Regions from separate parts of the Gelria sp. Kuro-4 genome, predicted to be linked through region 2. Evidence: predicted binding sites of a transcription regulator. Region 2 holds the regulator's gene; the other holds the start of a gene.
The links. Region 2 encodes HrcA, which represses chaperone genes, less so after heat shock. Its sites were predicted from a motif close to ATTAGCACTCANNNNNNNTGAGTGCTAAT; they were not measured.
Positions count from the first base shown of each region.

Region 1 (4,414 bases), 280 kb from region 2:
TTCGCGCTGGTCGCGAGCCCAGAACTGGAGCTCCGTCAAGACGCCTTCCAGGGTGGGCTGCGGCGGTGGCTGGTTTTGCGGTGGTAGGGTGGGCTCAATGGCGCTGAGCTTTTCGGCAAAGTGTTCCGTCTCCATGAGCATGTGCTGCAGGAGAAGCGCCAGGTCGGTCTCGGGGTAGATGGTCACCAGCTCGCGCAGCAACGCGCGGAACTCATCGTTGCCCCGGCTGGCATCGCGCGCCAGGGCGGCCGCGGCCGTTGCCACCTCACCGGTTTCTTCGTCGGGGGCACGCTCGAGGCGGACGCGCAGGTTCTCCGCCCGACGGGCGATGTCGTCAAAGGCGCGCTGGAGACGCCGGAGTTCGCGCGCATACCTTTCCTGCAGATGGGGCAATACTGAAAGCAGTATTTGCGGATGCTCGCTTTGAATCTCCGCCCAGAACTCTATGGTGCCGAGCTCTTCCAAAAGGAGGCTCTTGGGCGGCTGTGCCGGCATGAAAATCCCTCCTTTCCAGGGCTTTCACCCGCATTTTATGCGGTCTCCGGCAGCCATGTGCAGCAGCGCCGGGGTAAGGTATAATGTTAGCAGAGAAGGGAGAGGGGAAAGCATGGCACTGGGTGAAGACACGGTGCGCCTTAAGCTTAAGATTGGGGAAAACGGGGACGAGGTGCGGGACTTCGCCCGGGGGACAACGCTCCTAAACCTGAGCCGCGAGTACGAAGGCCGCTTCCCTTCGCCGATAGTGGCGGCCCGGGTGAACGGCGAACTGCGGGAGCTTACATATCCACTGACCGAAGATGCCCCGGTGGAGTTTCTGGACCTCGGTTCGGACGACGGCCAGCGCATTTACGTGAGGAGCCTTTCTTTTTTGCTCATCCGGGCGGCGCAGGACGTGCTGCCCCGGTGCCGGGTCAGCATTGAGCACTCTTTGGGTAACGGCCTCTACTGCGAGCTCCACGGCGAGCGGGCCCTCACGGAAGAGGACGTGGCGGCACTCGAGCAGCGCATGCGCGAACTGGTGGCGGCTGATCTACCCTTTAAGAAAACGCAACTCTCGCTCGCGCAGGCCAAGGAGCTCTTCCGCCGCCAAGGGCAGGAGGACAAGGCAGAGCTTCTCGATTACCGCAAGAAAGACTACCTCAATGTCTATGAGCTCGCCGGGCGCTACGACTACTTTTACGGCTACATGGTGCCGAGCACGGGCTTTTTGCGCCTGTTTGCCCTGCGCTTTTACCTCCCCGGCCTCATCCTGCTCTACCCTAACAAGTATAACCCGGGCGCCCTACCGCCCTACCGCGACCAGCCCAAACTGGCCGCCGTCTTTCGCGAGGCCGAGCACTGGGGTGAGATCCTGGGAGTAGGAAACGTGGCCGCGCTGAACCGGCTCATCGCCGGCGGCTACGGCCCGGAGCTGGTGCGCATCGCAGAGGCCCTGCACGAGAAAAAGATCGCCCAGATCGCCGACCAGATCACCCAAAACCGCGAGCGCATCCGCCTGGTCCTCATCGCCGGGCCGTCTTCTTCCGGCAAGACCACCTTTGCGCAGCGCCTTTACATCCAGCTGCGCGTCAACGGCCTGCGGCCGGTGACCATTTCTCTTGACGACTACTTTGTGGACCGCGAGCACACCCCGCGCGACGAAAAGGGCGACTACGACTTTGAGGTGCTGGAGGCGCTGGACCTGAAGCTGTTCAACCGACAGCTGGTGCAGCTGGTCCAGGGCGAAGAGGTGGAGGTGCCGGTGTTCGACTTTAAGCGCGGTACGCGCACCTGGGTGGGCCGGCGCCTCAAGGTGGAGCCCGGGCAGCCCATTCTCGTTGAAGGCATCCACGGCCTCAACGAGAAGCTGACCGCCTCCATCCCCAAGGACAAGAAGTTCAAGGTGTACGTGAGCGCCCTCACCCAGCTCAACGTCGACCGCCACAACCGCATCCCCACCACCGATACGCGGCTTCTGCGCCGCATCGTCCGCGACAGCAAGTACCGTTCCGCCCAGGCGGAACGGACCATCCTGCGCTGGCCCTCGGTGCGGCGCGGCGAAGAGCGCAACATCTTCCCCTTCCAAGAAGAGGCCGACGCCATGTTCAACTCGGCCCTGGTGTACGAGCTGGCCGTGCTCAAGCGCTACGCCGAGCCCCTGCTGGCGGCGGTGCCGAAGGAAAGCCCGGCCTACAGTCAGGCCAAGATCCTTCAGAAGTTCCTGGCCTACTTCCTGCCGCTCGACGCGGCGGCCGAGATCCCCCGTACCTCCATCCTGCGGGAATTCATCGGGTTCTAGGGGTGATGAAACAGCCGTCTTGGAACTCTTGACTACCTGGGGGAAATTGTGTATTATAGGTCTTGGTTGTTAGCACTCTCCATTAAGGAGTGCTAAAAGTTACGAAAGGAGGGCCAAGAAGTATGCTCAAACCGCTCGGCGACCGAATTGTGGTCAAGGCCATCAGCGCCGAGGAAAAGACCAAGGGAGGTATCGTCCTACCTGATACGGCCAAGGAGAAGCCCCAGGAGGGCGAGGTTATTGCCGTCGGCCCCGGCCGGGTGCTGGATAATGGCCAGCGGCTGGCTCCCGAGGTTAAGGTGGGCGACCGCGTGATCTACGCCAAGTACGGCGGGACCGAGGTCAAGCTCGACGGCGAGGAGTACCTGATTCTTCGCGAGAGCGACGTTCTGGCCGTTGTCGAAAAGTAAGCAAGGGAGGCGAGTTACATGGCGGGTAAACAACTGGCCTACCGCGAGGAAGCCCGGCACGCGCTGGAGCGCGGTGTCAACGCTGTGGCCAACGCGGTAAAGGTTACCCTGGGGCCGAAGGGACGCAACGTAGTACTTAGTAAGAAGTTCGGCTCCCCCGTTATCACCAAAGACGGTGTGACGGTAGCCAAAGAGATTGAACTTAAGGACCCGTACGAGAACATGGGGGCGCAGCTCTGCCGTGAGGTGGCCTCCAAGACCAACGACGTAGCCGGCGACGGCACCACCACCGCCACCGTTCTGGCCCAGGCGATTATGCTCGAGGGCATGAAGAATGTGGCGGCCGGCGCCAACCCCATCTTCCTCAAGAAGGGCGTGGACCGGGCGGTCCAGGCCATTACCGACGAGATCAAAAAGAAAGCCATCCCGGTGGAGTCCAAGGAGAGCATCGCGCACGTGGCCTCCATCGCCGCCAACGACGAGGAGATCGGCGGCCTGATCGCCGATGCCATGGATAAGGTGGGCAAAGACGGGGTCATCACCGTGGAGGAGTCCAAGAGCCTCACCACCACCGTCGAGGTGGTCGAAGGCATGGAGTTCGACCGCGGCTATGTCTCCCCCTACTTCGCCACCAACGCGGAGACCATGGAGGCGGAACTGGAGGAGCCCTACATCCTCCTCTTCGAGAAGAAGATCTCGGCCATCAACGACCTCCTGCCCGTCCTGGAGAAGGTCGTCCGCACCGGCAAGCCGCTCCTCATCGTTGCCGAGGACGTTGAAGGCGAGGCCCTGGCGACCCTGGTGGTGAACCGCCTGCGCGGCACCCTCCAGTGCGTGGCCGTCAAGGCGCCCGGCTTCGGCGACCGCCGCAAGGCCATGATGGAGGACATCGCCATCCTCACCGGCGGCAAGTTCATCTCCGAGGACCTGGGCATCAAGCTCGAGAACGTGGAGCTGGATTCCCTCGGCCGGGCCAAGAAGGTGAAGGTGGCCAAGGAAAAGACCACCATCGTCGAAGGCTTCGGCAAGCAGGATGATATCAAGGCCCGCGTGGCCCAGATTAAGAAGCAGATCGAGGAGACCGAGTCCGATTACGACCGCGAGAAGCTGCAGGAGCGCCTGGCCAAGCTGGCCGGCGGCGTGGCGGTGATTAAGGTCGGCGCGGCCACCGAGACCGAGCTCAAAGAGAAGAAGATGCGCGTCGAGGACGCCCTCAACGCCACCCGGGCGGCGGTTGAGGAGGGCATTGTCCCCGGCGGCGGCACCGCCATCCTCAATGCTGTGAAGGTGCTGGACGGCCTTACGGCCGAAGGCGACGAGGCGGTGGGCATCCGCATCGTCAAGCGGGCCGTTGAGGAGCCGCTGCGCCAGATTGCCGAGAACGCCGGCCTCGAGGGTTCCGTGATCGTCAACCGGATTAAGGAGTCGCCGGAAGGCGTCGGCTTCAACGCCGCCACCGAAGAGTTCGTGGACATGGTGAAGGCCGGTATCGTCGACCCGGTGAAGGTGACCCGGACCGCCCTCGAGAACGCGGCCAGTATCGCCTCGCTCCTTCTCACCACCGAGTGCCTGGTGGCCGAAATCCCCGAAAAAGAAAAGACCCCGCCCGTGCCGCCCGGAGCCGGCGACATGGACTACTAAGCCAGCCAGGTTCGAAAGCCCGACCCCGCAAGGGGCCGGGTTTTTGTGTTTATTCCTGGTCGCAGCTGCGGTTACAATGGGTCAC
Region 1 is NZ_AP024619.1:2,719,062-2,723,475, reverse strand. It holds gene K5554_RS13635 (DUF2935 domain-containing protein) at 1-495, opposite strand, end outside; gene K5554_RS13630 (nucleoside kinase) at 608-2,278, shown strand; gene groES (co-chaperone GroES) at 2,401-2,688, shown strand; gene groL (chaperonin GroEL) at 2,707-4,329, shown strand.
Region 1: groES (co-chaperone GroES) is a predicted target of HrcA. The motif match lies at 2,347-2,375, and genes of this name have one in related genera.

Region 2 (4,414 bases):
TGGATTACGACTACCTGGGCCACCGCCCGAGTGACCTGGTGAAGCTGGATATCCTCATCAACGGGGAGCCGGTGGATGCGCTCTCGCTCATTGTCCACCGCGAGCGTGCCCAGGCGCAGGGCCGCCGGCTGGTGGAGAAGCTGCGCAGCCTCATACCCCGCCAGCTGTTCGAGGTGCCCATTCAGGCGGCCGTCGGCGGCCGCGTCATCGCCCGGGAGACGGTGCGGGCGTTGCGCAAGGACGTCTTGGCCAAGTGCTACGGGGGCGATGTGACGCGCAAGCGCAAGCTCCTCGAGAAGCAAAAGGAAGGGAAGCGGCGCATGAAGCAGGTGGGCAGCGTGGAGATACCGCAGGAGGCCTTCATGGCCGTCCTGAAGGTGAAATGATGCGCCCCGCCCTGCCCGCGCCGGCGCTTTACATCCATGTGCCCTTTTGCCGGCGCAAGTGCTGCTACTGCGATTTCGCCTCGCGGCCGCCGGCCCCGGCGGCGGTTGAGGCGTATCTGGCGGCCCTTAAACGCGAAGCGGAAACAGCCCTCGCCTCCTGGCCGAACAGCTGGGAGGTCCCTTCTATTTATATAGGCGGCGGTACACCCACGGTGCTGGCGCCGGCGGAGCTCGAAGCCGTGCTGGCGGTGGCGGCGCGTTTTCCCCGTACGCGGGGAGCGGAGTGGACGGTGGAGGCCAATCCGGGTACCGTGGATGCGGCGAAGCTGCGCCTGCTCAAGGCGGCGGGGGTAAACCGCCTGAGCCTGGGCGTGCAGAGCTTTGACGACGCCCTCCTCAAGTTCATCGGGCGCAGCCACACCGCCCGGGAGGCGTGCGCCGCCTGGGAGCTGGCCCGGGCGGCCGGTTTTGACAACCTGAGCCTGGACCTCATCTACGCCATCCCCGGCCAAACTATGGCCGGCTGGCGCGCGACGCTCAGGCAGGCCCTGGCCCTGGCGCCGGAGCACGTCTCGGCCTACAGCCTGACGATCGAGCCCGGAACGGAATTCGGCCGCCGCGCCGCGGCCGGGACCCTGGCGCCCGTGTCCGATGAACTGGACCTGGCCCTCTATCTGGAGGCCCAGGAGCGCCTGGGCGCCGCCGGTCTTGGCCAGTACGAGATCTCGAATTTTGCACGTCCCGGCCGGGAGAGCCGGCACAACCTGGTGTACTGGCGCAATGAGCCTTACCTGGGCCTAGGGCCGGCCGCCGCCTCCTACCTGGACGGCGTGCGACGTACCAACCTCTCCGCGGTGACGGCGTACCATGCGGCCGTTATGGCGGGCGTGCCGCCGGTGGCGGAGCGGGAGGAAGCCACTTTTGAGCTGGCGAGGGCGGAGACGGTGATCCTGGGGCTGAGGCTCGTTGAGGGCGTCTCCTGGGAACGCTTCCGGCAGCGCTTCGGGGTGGACCTGCGCGCCCTTTACGCCGGGCCCATCGCCCGGCTCACCGCCGCCGGGCTCCTTATCGCCGACGAGCGCGGCCTGCGCCTCACCCCCCGTGCCCTACCGGTGGCGAACCAGGTCTTCCTGGAGTTCCTGCCTTAGGGGCACAAACGCTCACACCGCCCGAGGGTGACCCTTGACACCAGGCCCCGTAGGGACCTTCCCCGCAGGCGCACACGGCCTCCTCTTTCCTGCTTCTTGACAAGGGCGGGCTTTGGTGTTATCGTGAGGGTGGATTGTTTTAGCACTCTCCTACTGAGAGTGCTAAGGGTGGGCCAGGGGTGGAGCAAAGAAGTGGTTGCGAGGTGAAGGAGGTGGGGACAATGCTGAGCGAACGCAAGCGCCGGGTGCTGGAGGCCGTGGTGCGCGAGTACATCGCCACCGCCGAGCCGGTGGGATCGCGCACCCTCTATCGCCGCCACAACCTGGGCGTGAGCAGCGCCACCATCCGCAACGAGATGGCCGACCTGGAAGAGATGGGCTATCTTGAGCAGCCGCACACCTCGGCCGGCCGTGTCCCCTCGGACCTGGGCTACCGCTTCTACGTGGACCATCTGATGCAGAAAAACCCCTTGACCCACGAGGAAGAGGAGCTGTTGCGGCAGGTTCCCGCCCTGGGGACGGGGGAGGCGGACGTGCTCTTGGGCCAGGCGTCCCGGCTTCTCTCCCAGGTTTCCAACTACATCAGCCTGGTGGTCGCTCCCCGGGTGGAGCCGGGAGTGCTCAAAACCCTGAAGCTGGTTCATCTAGAGGAGCACCTGGCCATGGCGGTGCTCTTTACCGACCGCGGCCGGGTGGAAAGCCGCGTTTTGGTGTTGCCGCCGGAGATACAGCCCGAGGACCTGGAGGGCCTGGCCCGCTACTTCACGCGGCGGCTGGCCGGCCGCCCGCTGGAGGAGATCACGGGCGAGCTTTTAAGTAACCTCTATGCCGAACTCCTGGAAGATTACCAGAAGCGGCGGAATCGGCTGGCGGAGCTGGCGCGGGCCATTTTGAACTGGCTCGCCGGAGGCGAACGCGGGGAACGCATTTATATGGGCGGGACCCAGAACATTTTGAGCCAGCCGGAGTTTCAGGACCTGGAGAAGGTGCGCCGCTTGTTTGCCCTCCTGGAAGAGGAGAAACTGCTCTACAAGCTCCTGGAAAGAGAGCCGGGGGTGACCGTGACCATCGGCCAGGAAAACCAGCTGGCGGCCATCCGGGAGTGCGCGGTGATCACCTCTACCTACAGCGTGGACGGCCGGCCGGTCGGGACGCTGGCCATCCTGGGGCCGACGCGCATGGATTATCCGCATGTAATCGCGCTCCTGGAGTACATGGCCCGGTGCCTGAGCGATGCCTTTTCCCGGGGCGAGGGCCGCGGGCCTGCTGCCGGGCGGGACTTGGACGGCTGAAGCGGGCACCGACGGAAGAAGGCCGCGAGACGCGGAAAAGAGAAAGGAGACCGGTACGCATGAAACAAACCACCGGCGGGGCGGAAGTGGATGAACGCCTGGCCGCCCTGCTTTCCAACGCCAATGCCATTCGCGCCATTGCCGCGGCCGTAGAAGGGACCATCGGCCCCAAGGGACTGGATACCATGCTGGTGGACCGTTTTGGAGAGGTGACCATCACCAACGACGGAGTGACCATCCTGGAGCAGATGGATGTAAACCACCCGGCGGCGCGCCTCTTGATCAACATTGCCCGGGCGCAGCAGGATGAGATCGGCGACGGCACCACCACGGCTACCATCCTGGCCAGCGCCCTCGTGAGCGAGGGCGTGAATCATGTGGTGCGTGGCGTGCCGGTGGCCCGGGTCATCGAGGGGCTGCGTTTCGGCGTGCGGCGCGCCCTGGAGCTCATCCAGAGCCATGCCCGCCCCGTGAGCGGGCTGGATGACGCCATCCTGGAGCGCATCGCCTACATCGCCGGGCGGGAGAACGGCGACATCGCCGAGCTGGTGGTGCAGGCGGCCCGCCTGATCGGCCCGGAGAAGCTCCTCGACCCGAACTTCAAACTGGCGGATACCGTGCTCGCTCAGGAGGGGGCCGACAACGAGGTCTTTCTGGGACTGGTCCTGGACCGGGAACGCCTCAGCAGTCAAATGCCGCGCGAGAAGCAAAACGTGCCGGTGCTGGTTTTGGACGACGCCCTCGATCCGGAGGAGATCGAGGAAGAGGCCCTGGGGACGGAAACGGGCTTCAGCAAGTACCTGGAGCTGCAGGAAGAGTTCCGCCGCAACCTGGGCAAACTGGTCGAGCTGGGCGTGGGCTTCGTGGTGGTAAGCCGCGGCGTGCATAATATTGCCGAGGAAATACTCACCGACGCCGGGGTTTTTGTGGTGGACCAGGTGGCCGGCGACGACCTGAAGCTGGTGGCGGAGCACACCGGGGCCCGCGTGGTGAAGCGTTCGGCCTTGAAGAAATCCCCGGCCGATCTCAAGGGGTACCTGGGCTTTGCCGGCCGGGTGTACGAAGATGAGAAACTCGGCCAGGTGCGCCTGCTGGGAGGTAAAGGGAAGCCCCTGGCTACCATTTTGGTGGGCGCGGCTACGGAAGAAGTGGTGGATGAGCGCCAGCGCATCGCCCGCGACGCTGCTTCAGCCCTGCAGGCGGCGGTGCGCGGCGGGGTGGTTCCGGGCGGCGGGGCGCTCGAGATTGCCGTGGCCCGCGAGCTGGGCAGGGCGCGGGAAGAGAAGCGCGGTATGAGCGCCTACGGCGTAGACTGTGTGGTGGAGGCCTTGAAACGCCCCCTGGGCCAGATTGTGGCCAATGCCGGCTTCAACCCGCTGGAAAAGATAGAAGAGGTGTGGGCGGCGCAGAATGAAAAGGGCGAGGACGACCTGGGCGTAAGCTGTGAGAGCGGCCGGCTGGTTCCCATGCTGGCCGAGGGCGTGGCCGACCCGGCCTTGGTTAAAATCCATGCCCTGAAAGCGGCCGGCGAGGTGGCCGAGGCCATTTTGCGCATCGACACCATCATCAAGCGCAAGGATCCGGTGAG
Region 2 is NZ_AP024619.1:2,437,790-2,442,203, reverse strand. It holds gene lepA (translation elongation factor 4) at 1-386, shown strand, start outside; gene hemW (radical SAM family heme chaperone HemW) at 386-1,534, shown strand; gene hrcA (heat-inducible transcriptional repressor HrcA) at 1,756-2,826, shown strand; gene K5554_RS12260 (TCP-1/cpn60 chaperonin family protein) at 2,886-4,414, shown strand, end outside.